One region of the Micromonospora sp. NPDC049101 genome, then DNA from elsewhere that is predicted to be linked to it. Evidence: predicted binding sites of a transcription regulator. Region 1 holds the regulator's gene; each other region holds the start of a gene.

Region 1 (3,244 bases):
GCAGCGGTGCACCGGGGTGCGGCGGCAGTGCACCGGACCGGCCGGGGGAGCGGCCGGCCCGGGTCACTTGATGATGTTGGCCGAGAGCGGGTAGCGGTAGAGCTGACCCTCGTTGGCCTTGACGCCGGCGATGATGCCGAACACGGCACCGAGGATGATGGCCGCCCCGACGCCGAGGAAGCCGATCACGATGCAGGACAGCACCCAGCCGACCAGGCCGACGATCGACCAGATGAGCTGGAAGTTGAGCGCCGCCACGGCGTGCGCCCGGGCCGTCGGAGACTGGTTGCCGCGGGCCAGCAGCGCCACCAGCGGGCCGATCCAGCCGAGCACACCCCCGCTGATGATCATGCCGGCCGCGCCGCCGAAGTGCGCGACGAGCGCCCAGGTCTTGTCCTCGTTGTTGGCGTAGCCGCCGCTGGGGCCGCCGCCGGTCGGATATCCGCCAGCGGGGTAGCCGCCGGGCGGATAGCCTCCGGGCGGCGGATAGCCACCCGCCGGAGGGTAGCCACCTGACGGCGGTTGGTCACCGGTGGGTGGCGGATAGCCACCGGCCGGGGGATAGTCGCCCGGGCCAGACGCCCCGGACAGTGGTGCGGTGGGTGGCTCGGCCGAGGGGTACGAACTCGGCTCCGGCGGATAGTTGCCGGGGTCACCCGCGCCGGGAGGGCGAGGAGGTTCAGTCATGGGTGTCACGGTAGGTGCCCGTGGCAACGCAGCACCAGAGGGGCCACCGTTGATCATCGCGCCGGTGGGTACGCCGAAGTAGACTGGCACTCGTTACAGTCGAGTGCCAGGGCGGCTCGACCGGCCCCACGGCGCCGGCGGCCGACGTGCGACAGGAGGTGCGGAGGATGGGTCTCGACGACCGGAAACTCGCCGTGCTCCGCGCGATCGTCGAGGACTACGTCTCCACCCAGGAGCCGGTCGGCAGCAAGGCGCTTGTCGAGCGGCACCAGCTCGGGGTGTCCCCGGCCACGGTCCGCAACGACATGGCCGTGCTGGAGGAGGAGGGCTACATCCGGCAGCCGCACACGAGTGCCGGCCGGGTGCCCACCGACCGCGGCTACCGGCTCTTCGTCGACCGGTTGTCCCGGGTCAAGCCACTCAGCCCGGCCGAGCGGCGGGCCATCGAGCGTTTCCTGGTCGGCGCGGTCGACCTCGACGACGTGGTGCACCGCACGGTGCGACTGCTCGCCCAGCTGACCCGGCAGGTGGCCGTCGTGCAGTACCCGAGCCTGGCCCGCTCCTCGGTTCGGCACCTGGAGTTGGTGCCGATCTCCACCACCCGGCTGATGCTCGTCATGATCGCGGACACCGGGCGGGTCGAGCAGCGGCTGGTGGAGCTGCCCGGGCCGGTGCCGGCCGACGACGTCATGGACCTGCGCCGGCTGGTCAACGAAAAGCTCGCCGGCGCGCGGCTGTCCGACACGCCACCGTTGGTGCAGGCGCTTGTCGAGGAGGCGCCGGCCGGGCTGCGTCCGACCATGACCACACTCGCCACCGTCCTGCTGGAGACGCTCGTCGAGCGGCACGAGGAACGCATCGCGCTGGCCGGCACCGCCAACCTCACCCGGGGCGGTCTGCTCGACTTCCAGGGTTCCCTGCGCCCGATCCTCGAGGCGTTGGAGGAGGAGGTCGTGCTGCTCAAGCTCATCGGCGAGACCGAGCCGAGCACGACCCGTGTGCTGATCGGCGACGAGAACGAGTTCGACAACCTGCGGGCCGCCTCCGTGGTCAGCACCGGCTACGGCCCGGGCACCACCATCCTGGGTGGCCTGGGGGTGCTGGGGCCGACGCGGATGGACTACCCCGGCAACATCGCCACGGTCCGCGCCGTGGCACGCTACGTGGGCGAGTTGCTGGCCCAGAACTGATTGGTCAGGGCCGATGCGGCCGGCTGCGGCCGCCGACCGGCACAACGCGAGACGAACATGAGGACACGGAACGCAGTGGCCAGGGACTACTACGGCATTCTCGGTGTGAGCCGGGAAGCCTCCGATGACGAGATCAAGCGCGCCTACCGCAAGCTGGCGCGCCAGTTCCACCCGGACGTCAATCCGGACCCGGAGGCTCAGGAGAAGTTCAAGGACATCAACGCCGCGTACGAGGTCCTCTCGGACGACCGGAAGCGGCAGATCGTCGACCTGGGTGGCGACCCGCTCGCCCCGGGTGGCGGTGGTGCCGGCGGTCCGGGCGGTCCGGGTGGTGCCGGCGGCCCGTTCGTCGGTTTCCAGGACATCATGGACGCGTTCTTCGGTGGCGCGGCCGGTGGTGCCCGGGGCCCGCGACCACGGACCCGCCCGGGTGCCGACGCGATCCTGCGACTCGAACTGGACCTGCACGAGACGGCGTTCGGCGTCGAGGCGCCGATCACCGTCGACACCGCGGTGCTCTGCACCACCTGCTCCGGTGCCGGCACGGCCGCCGGCACGCACCTGGCGACCTGCGAGGCGTGCGGTGGCCGCGGTGAGGTGCAGTCGGTGCAGCGCACCTTCCTCGGCCAGGTGGTCTCGGCCCGGCCGTGCACCGTCTGCCAGGGTTACGGCACCACCATCCCGCACCCCTGCCCCACCTGCGCCGGTGACGGCCGGGTGCGCACCCGCCGTTCGCTGACCGTCAAGATCCCGGCCGGCGTCGAGGACGGCATGCGGATCCGGCTGGCCCAGCAGGGCGAGGTCGGTCCGGGTGGCGGCACCGCCGGTGACCTCTACGTGGAGATCCACGAGCGGCCACACGACGTGTACTCCCGCAAGGGCGACGACCTGCACTGCCGCGTCACGGTCCCGATGACGGCGGCGGCGCTCGGCACCCGGCTGACCATCAAGACCCTGGACAGCGAGGAGACGGTCGACGTCAAGGCCGGCACCCAGCCGGCCAGCACGCTGCGACTGCGCGCCCGGGGCGTGCCGCACCTGCGCGGCACCGGCCGAGGTGACCTCTACGTGCACCTGGACGTGCGCACGCCGACCAAGCTCGACCCCGACCAGGAGAAGATGCTGCGCGACTTCGCCAAGACCCGTGGCGAGGAGGTCGCCGAGTTATCCAAGCAGGGCGGCTTCTTCTCCCGGATGCGCGACGCGTTCAACGGGCACGCCTGAGGTGTCCGCGCCGCTGTTCCTGGTCGAGACGCTGCCCATCGGCGACGCGCTGACCCTGGACGGCCCGGAGGGGCACCACGCCGCCACCGTGCAACGGCTGCGCGTCGGCGAGGAGTTGCTGCTCGCCGACGGCCGGGGTGGCA
Region 2 (3,244 bases), on a different contig from region 1:
GCGGGGCTGACCAGGGCGGAGATCGGCTGGGTGGGGCCGGTGCCGTTCTACTCGGGCAGCGCGGGTGCGCGAATCGAGCGGGTCTTCTTCCTGTACCGACGGACGCTGTCCGGATAACCAGGGCAAACAGGACATAGATCCATTCGCCCGCATCGGCCTTCGACGCCCCCTACCGTCTTGGTAGAGGAGGCAGCCATGACCACGGATGACGACCAGACCGAGGACGGCCCGCCGATCACCTGGAAACCGGTCGGCGAACTCCCCGGCCAACTGCCGTTCGACCGGCTCGACTACGGCGACGCCGAACAACTGGCCGAGATGACCACCGACGGCGAATCGTCGGTGGTCGAGCAGCCGCAGGAGATGGTGGACGCGCCGATCCAACTGCTCCCGCCGTACGACCGGGCGCACAAACGGCGCAACCAGCGCCGACTGCCGACCTGACGACGAACGGGGCGGACCGCGTCAGCGGCCCGCCCCGTTCGGTGTGTCGGAACTGGACTCAGAAGTCCATGTCCCCGCCACCCGGGCCAGCCGGGGCAGCCGGGGTCTTCTCCGGCTTGTCCGCGACGACGGCCTCGGTGGTGAGGAAGAGCGCCGCGATCGAGGCGGCGTTCTGCAGCGCCGAGCGCGTCACCTTGGCCGGGTCGATGATGCCCGCGGCCAGCAGGTCGACGTACTCGCCGTTGGCGGCGTTGAGGCCGTGACCCGCTTCGAGGTTACGGACCTTCTCCACCACGACGCCGCCCTCGAGGCCGGCGTTGACGGCGATCTGCCGCAGCGGGGCGTCCAGCGCGACCTTGACGATGTTCGCACCGGTCGCCTCGTCGCCGACCAGGTCGAGCTTGTCGAAGGCGGTCTTGCCGGCCTGGACCAGCGCGACGCCACCACCCGGGACGATGCCCTCCTCGACGGCGGCCTTCGCGTTGCGAACGGCGTCCTCGATGCGGTGCTTGCGCTCCTTGAGCTCGACCTCGGTGGCCGCGCCGACCTTGATGACCGCAACGCCGCCGGCCAGCTTGGCCAGCCGCTCCTGCAGCTTCTCCCGGTCGTAGTCGGAGTCGCTCTTGTCGATCTCGGCCCGGATCTGGTTGACCCGGCCCTGGATCTGCTCGGCGTCACCGGCACCGTCGACGATGGTGGTCTCGTCCTTGGTCACCACGACCTTGCGGGCGCGGCCCAGCATGTCGAGGCTGGCGGCGTCGAGCTTGAGGCCGACCTCCTCGCTGATGACCTGGCCACCGGCGAGGATCGCGATGTCGGTCAGCATGGCCTTGCGGCGGTCACCGAAGCCCGGCGCCTTGACGGCGACCGACTTGAAGGTGCCACGGACCTTGTTGACCACCAGGGTGGCGAGGGCCTCGCCCTCCAGGTCCTCGGCGATGATCAGCAGCGGCTTGCCCGACTGCATGACCTTCTCCAGGATCGGGAGCAGGTCCTTCACCGACGAGATCTTGCTGTTGGCGATCAGGATGTACGGGTCGTCGAAGACGGCCTCCATACGCTCCGGGTCGGTCATGAAGTAGGCCGAGATGTAGCCCTTGTCGAAGCGCATACCCTCGGTGAGCTCCAGCTCCAGCCCGAAGGTGTTGCTCTCCTCGACGGTGATGACGCCTTCCTTGCCGACCTTGTCCATCGCCTCGGCGATGATCTCGCCGACGGTGCTGTCGCCAGCGGAGATGGAGGCGGTGGAGGCGATCTGCTCCTTGGTCTCGACGTCCTTGGCGAGCTTGGACAGCTCCTCCGAGACGCTCGCGACCGCGGCCTCGATGCCCCGCTTCAGGGCCATCGGGTTGGCGCCGGCGGCCACGTTGCGCAGGCCCTCGCGAACCAGGGCCTGGGCCAGGACGGTCGCCGTCGTCGTGCCGTCACCGGCAACGTCGTCGGTCTTCTTGGCGACCTCCTTGACCAGCTCAGCGCCGATCTTCTCGTACGGGTCCTCGAGCTCGATCTCCTTGGCGATGCTCACACCATCGTTGGTGATGGTGGGGGCACCCCACTTCTTCTCGAGCACGACGTTGCGGCCCTTGGGGCCGAGGGTCACCTTTACGGCGTCGGCGAGCTGGTTCATGCCCCGCTCGAGGCCGCGGCGCGCCTCTTCGTCGAACGCGATCATCTTGGCCATACGGCGTTGTCCTCCTGGACACTCACGGGCCACCCGAGATGTGTGCCCCGGATGGGCCGCCTGGTGTACGCACCTTGGGACGTCGCCACCTGGCGACGACGACGTCCTTCGGCCGGGCCGGATAGCCCGCGACGACCGGCCATGTGCCGCCCCGGCGTCTCCACGCCGGTGCAACCTGGCCCCACCGTCCCGACCATTGGCACTCACGGTATGCGAGTGCCAATGACTTGTTTAGCACTCTCCCCTGCCGAGTGCAAGCACGATGGGGCCGCTCAGCCGAGTTCCGTCGTCAGTCCGGCAGTGTTCACCGGCTCCTCATGGGCGCGCTGCTCGGCGTACGTCACCAGCAGACCGACCTGGCTGGGCGAGGTAGGCCGGCAGGACCAGCACGGCGGTGACCCCGATCACCACCACCGCCCCGATCGCGGTGCCCGGCGACGAGAGGGGATCCGTGCCGAACGCGGCCGTGCCCGCCTCCTCCAGGCCACCGGAGATCACGTTGACGACGATGACCGCCAGGGCCACCCGACCGAGTAGGAGGTCGGGCCGGTCGTGGAACATCCGAGACGAGCGGCCGATCGGGTTGCGGTGTTCGAAGAGGTAGACCGGGCCGGCCAAACGGGCCCGATCTACCCGGTTGCGCGCCTCTGCCGCCAGCCCCGACGCGCGGGGCCGATCGAGGAGGAAAACTCAGGCGACGACGCGGACGTGCTCGGCCTGCGGGCCCTTCTGACCCTGGGCGATCTCGAACTCCACCCGCTGGCCGTCGTCCAGCGCCTTGTAGCCGTCCATCTCGATCGCGGAGAAGTGGACGAACACGTCCTGACCGCCGTCGACGGCGATGAAGCCGTAGCCCTTTTCGGCGTTGAACCACTTCACGGTGCCCTGTGCCACGGTGCACTTCCCTCACTCTGCGCGGTGTTGCCTGACCTGGCGCTCGGCACGGCCGGACGCCCACCGGCCACCACCTCGGCAATCGATGGCGACCATTGAATAAGGTGACCGAAATCGCACGCTACACGAGGAGTGACGGCCGCGCACGGCCACAAATCTGACACCTTCCGGGGCGGTCCGACCGGCTTGATTTTTCGATCCACCGGATCCACGTCGATGACTGCC
Region 3 (3,244 bases), on a different contig from region 1:
CGATCTTGTAGCCCAGCTCCGGGGCGACAAGCTCGGCGCCCGTGGAGATCGCGATGTCCTGGAGCATCGCCTTGCGCCGGTCACCGAAGCCCGGGGCCTTGACCGCGCACACCTTGAGGGTCTTGCGCAGCGAGTTGACCACCAGGGTGGAGAGCGCCTGGCCGTCCACGTCCTCGGCGATGATCAGCAGCGGCTTGCTGTTCTGCAGGACCTTCTCCAGCAGCGGCAGCAGCTCCTCGATCGCCGAGATCTTCTGGGTGGTGACCAGGATGTACGCGTCCTCGAGGACGGACTCCTGACCCTCCAGGTCGGTGACGAAGTTCGGCGAGATGAAGCCCTTGTCGAACTGGAGACCCTCGGTCACGTCCAGCTCGGTGGTGAGCATGGAGCCTTCCTCGACGGTGATGACACCGTCGCGGCCGACCCGCTCCATCGCCTCGGCGATGAGATCACCGATCGTGGCGTCCTGCGCGGAGATCGTCGCCACGTTCGCGATCGACTCCTTGCTGGTGACCTCCGCGGCACGGCCGAGCAGCGCCTCGGAGACCTTGGTGGCCGCCGCGTCGATGCCCCGCTTGAGGCCGGCCGGGTTGGTCCCGGCGGTCACGTTGCGCAGGCCCTCGCGAACCATGGCCTGGGCCAGCACGGTCGCGGTGGTGGTGCCGTCACCGGCGACGTCGTTGGTCTTGGTCGCCACCTCCTTGACCAGCTGCGCGCCAAGGTTCTCGTACGGGTTGGTGAGCTCGATCTCCTTGGCGATGGTCACACCATCGTTGGTGATCGTCGGCGCACCGAATTTCTTGTCCAGGACGACGTTGCGCCCGCGCGGGCCGAGGGTGACCTTGACCGCGTCCGCGAGGGCGTTGACACCGTGCTCCAGCAGGTGTCGGGCGTCGTCCGAGAAGCTCAGGATCTTCGCCATTAATGTCCCTTCGAAGCGCCACTGCCCCGGCCCGGCGAGCCGGACCGGGGCAATGGAACTGATCGGTTGCTTACTTCTCGATGACCGCGAGGACGTCGCGGGCGGAGAGCACCAGGTACTCCTCGCCGGCGTACTTGACCTCGGTGCCGCCGTACTTCGAGTAAAGGACGGTGTCGCCGACCTGCACGTCAACCGGAACCCGGTTGCCGTTGTCGTCGACGCGCCCCGGGCCCACAGCGAGGACGGTGCCCTCCTGCGGCTTCTCCTTGGCGGTGTCGGGGATCACGATGCCCGACGCCGTGGTGGTCTCAGCCTCGTTCGCCTGGACCACGATGCGGTCCTCGAGCGGCTTGATCGCAACCTTGGTCGCGGTAGTCACGGGCATACCCTCCTGGGGTACTGGTTTCGTTGCTGGCCGGCGGGGCCAACCAGCGTCAATCTGCCTCATGCCACCGGGCGGGACCGTCGTCGCGGGTGCCGGTCCGCCTGGCGTGCGCACCCGGGTCGCGAGACCCGGAAGCTGGCACCCTCAGGGTGAGAGTGCTAATCGCAGGTTATTCCGTGGCTAGCACTCCGTCAAGGAGAGTGCCAGCGAGTCGCGCCCCGCCAGCCCGGATTTCCGGGTCCACCCGGACAATGACCGGGTGGATCTCGATCAGCTGGCGGCGCTGCGTACCCCCGAGGGGTCGGCCGCGCTCGCGACGGCGGCCGGTCTGGCCGGCGGTGATCCGCTGGTCGCGGCGTCGGCGCTGCGCGCGGCCGGGGTGCCGCCGACGCTGGCCGCGGCGGCGCTCACCCAGGCCGAGCTGCGGCACCGGGCGGCCGGCAAGTTCGGCCCGGTCGCCGCCGGGATGTTCCTCACCCGCCCCGGCCTGGAGCAGGCCACCCGCCGGGTGGTCGCCGACCGTCGAGCCGTCCGGCTGTCCGCGGCCGGCGTGCGCACCCTGGCCGACCTCGGGTGCGGCCTCGGCGCGGACGCGCTGGCCGCCGCCCGTGCCGGCATCCGGGTGTACGGGGTGGAGGCCGACCCGGTGACCGCGGCGATGGCCGCCGCCAACGCCACGGCGGCCGGGCTGGCCGAGCTGTTCACCGTCGAGTGCGGGGATGCCACCGCGTTCGACGTCTCCCGGGTCGACGGGGTCTTCTGCGACCCGGCCCGCCGCAGCAGCGGCACCGGGCGACGAATCTTCGACCCGCGCGCCTTCTCGCCGCCGTGGGACTTCGTCACCGGGCTGGCCGAGCGGGTGCCGCGCACGGTGGTGAAGGTGGCACCGGGCCTGGACCACGCGCTCATCCCGGCGGGTGCGGAGGCGGAGTGGGTCGGTGTGGACGGCGACCTGGTCGAGGCCGCGCTCTGGTGCGGGGAGTTGGCGGAGGTGCCCCGCCGCGCCACGCTCTACCGCCAGGAGGGCGCCGAGACCCGCCGCCACCAGCTCACCGGCTCGGGTGCCGACGAGGCGCCGGTCGGGCCGCCCCGGCGCTACCTGTACGACCCGGACGCGGCGGTCATCCGCGCGCACCTCGTCGCCGAACTGGCCGCCCAACTGGACGCCAACCTGGGTGACCCGAGCATCGCCTACCTCTACGCGGACCAGCCGACCCGCACCCCGTACGCGCGCTGCCTGGAGATCACCGACGTGCTGCCGTTCTCGCTCAAGCGACTGCGGACGCTGCTGCGCGAGCGCCGGGTGGGCCGGGTGGAGATCCTCAAGCGGGGTTCCGCGCTCACCCCGGAGCAGCTGCGCCGGGATTTGCGGCTGGCCGGCGACGCGGCGGCGAGCCTGGTGCTCACCCGGGTCGCCGGCGCACCGACAGTGCTGATCGGTCGGCCGGTCGACTAGCGTCGCGGGTGTGGCAGGACAGGGCACCCCGGCGACGGCACTGTTGGTCAGGCACGGAGTCGCGCACCGCACGCACCCCTACCGGGTGTCGCCGGACGCCCCGAACTACGGCGCGCTGGTGGCGGTGGCGCTCGGCGTGGCACCGGAGCGCGTCTTCAAGTCGTTGGTGACCGAGGTCGACGGCGCGCTCACCGTGGCGGTCGTGCCGGTCACCGGCGAGCTGGATCTCAAGGCGCTCGCGGCGGCGGTCGGCGGCAAGCGGGCGGCGCTGGCCGACCGGGCGGTCGCCGAGCGGGCCACCGGCTACGTACGCGGGGGGATCAGCCCGCTCGGGCAGCGCAGGCGACTGCCCACAGTGCTTGACGAATCCGCGCTGGATCTTCCGACGATCTACGTCTCGGCTGGTCGGCGCGGTCTGCAACTCGAACTGGCCGCGACGGCTCTGGTGGCGCTGACCGACGCCCGCACCGCGCCGTTGCAG

What was found. The regulator HrcA, encoded in region 1, represses chaperone genes, less so after heat shock. The targets are predictions, from matches to a motif close to GGTTNGCACNCTCNNNNNGAGNGTGCNAACC.
Region 2: a site for HrcA is predicted at 2,320-2,350, ahead of groL (chaperonin GroEL). Genes of this name have one in related genera too.
Region 3: a site for HrcA is predicted at 1,441-1,471, ahead of groES (co-chaperone GroES). Genes of this name have one in related genera too.

The regions. Positions count from the first base shown of each region.
Region 1 is NZ_JBEZED010000028.1:69,184-72,427, forward strand. It holds gene AB0B57_RS29805 (DUF4870 domain-containing protein) at 64-744, opposite strand; gene hrcA (heat-inducible transcriptional repressor HrcA) at 855-1,877, shown strand; gene dnaJ (molecular chaperone DnaJ) at 1,953-3,101, shown strand; gene AB0B57_RS29820 (16S rRNA (uracil(1498)-N(3))-methyltransferase) at 3,103-3,244, shown strand, end outside.
Region 2 is NZ_JBEZED010000007.1:153,084-156,327, reverse strand. It holds gene AB0B57_RS12140 (GNAT family N-acetyltransferase) at 1-117, shown strand, start outside; gene AB0B57_RS12135 (hypothetical protein) at 196-444, shown strand; gene groL (chaperonin GroEL) at 503-2,125, opposite strand; gene AB0B57_RS12125 (hypothetical protein) at 2,441-2,743, opposite strand; gene AB0B57_RS12120 (cold-shock protein) at 2,816-3,019, opposite strand.
Region 3 is NZ_JBEZED010000035.1:74,874-78,117, reverse strand. It holds gene groL (chaperonin GroEL) at 1-922, opposite strand, end outside; gene groES (co-chaperone GroES) at 993-1,307, opposite strand; gene AB0B57_RS32875 (methyltransferase domain-containing protein) at 1,567-2,763, shown strand; gene ybaK (Cys-tRNA(Pro) deacylase) at 2,774-3,244, shown strand, end outside.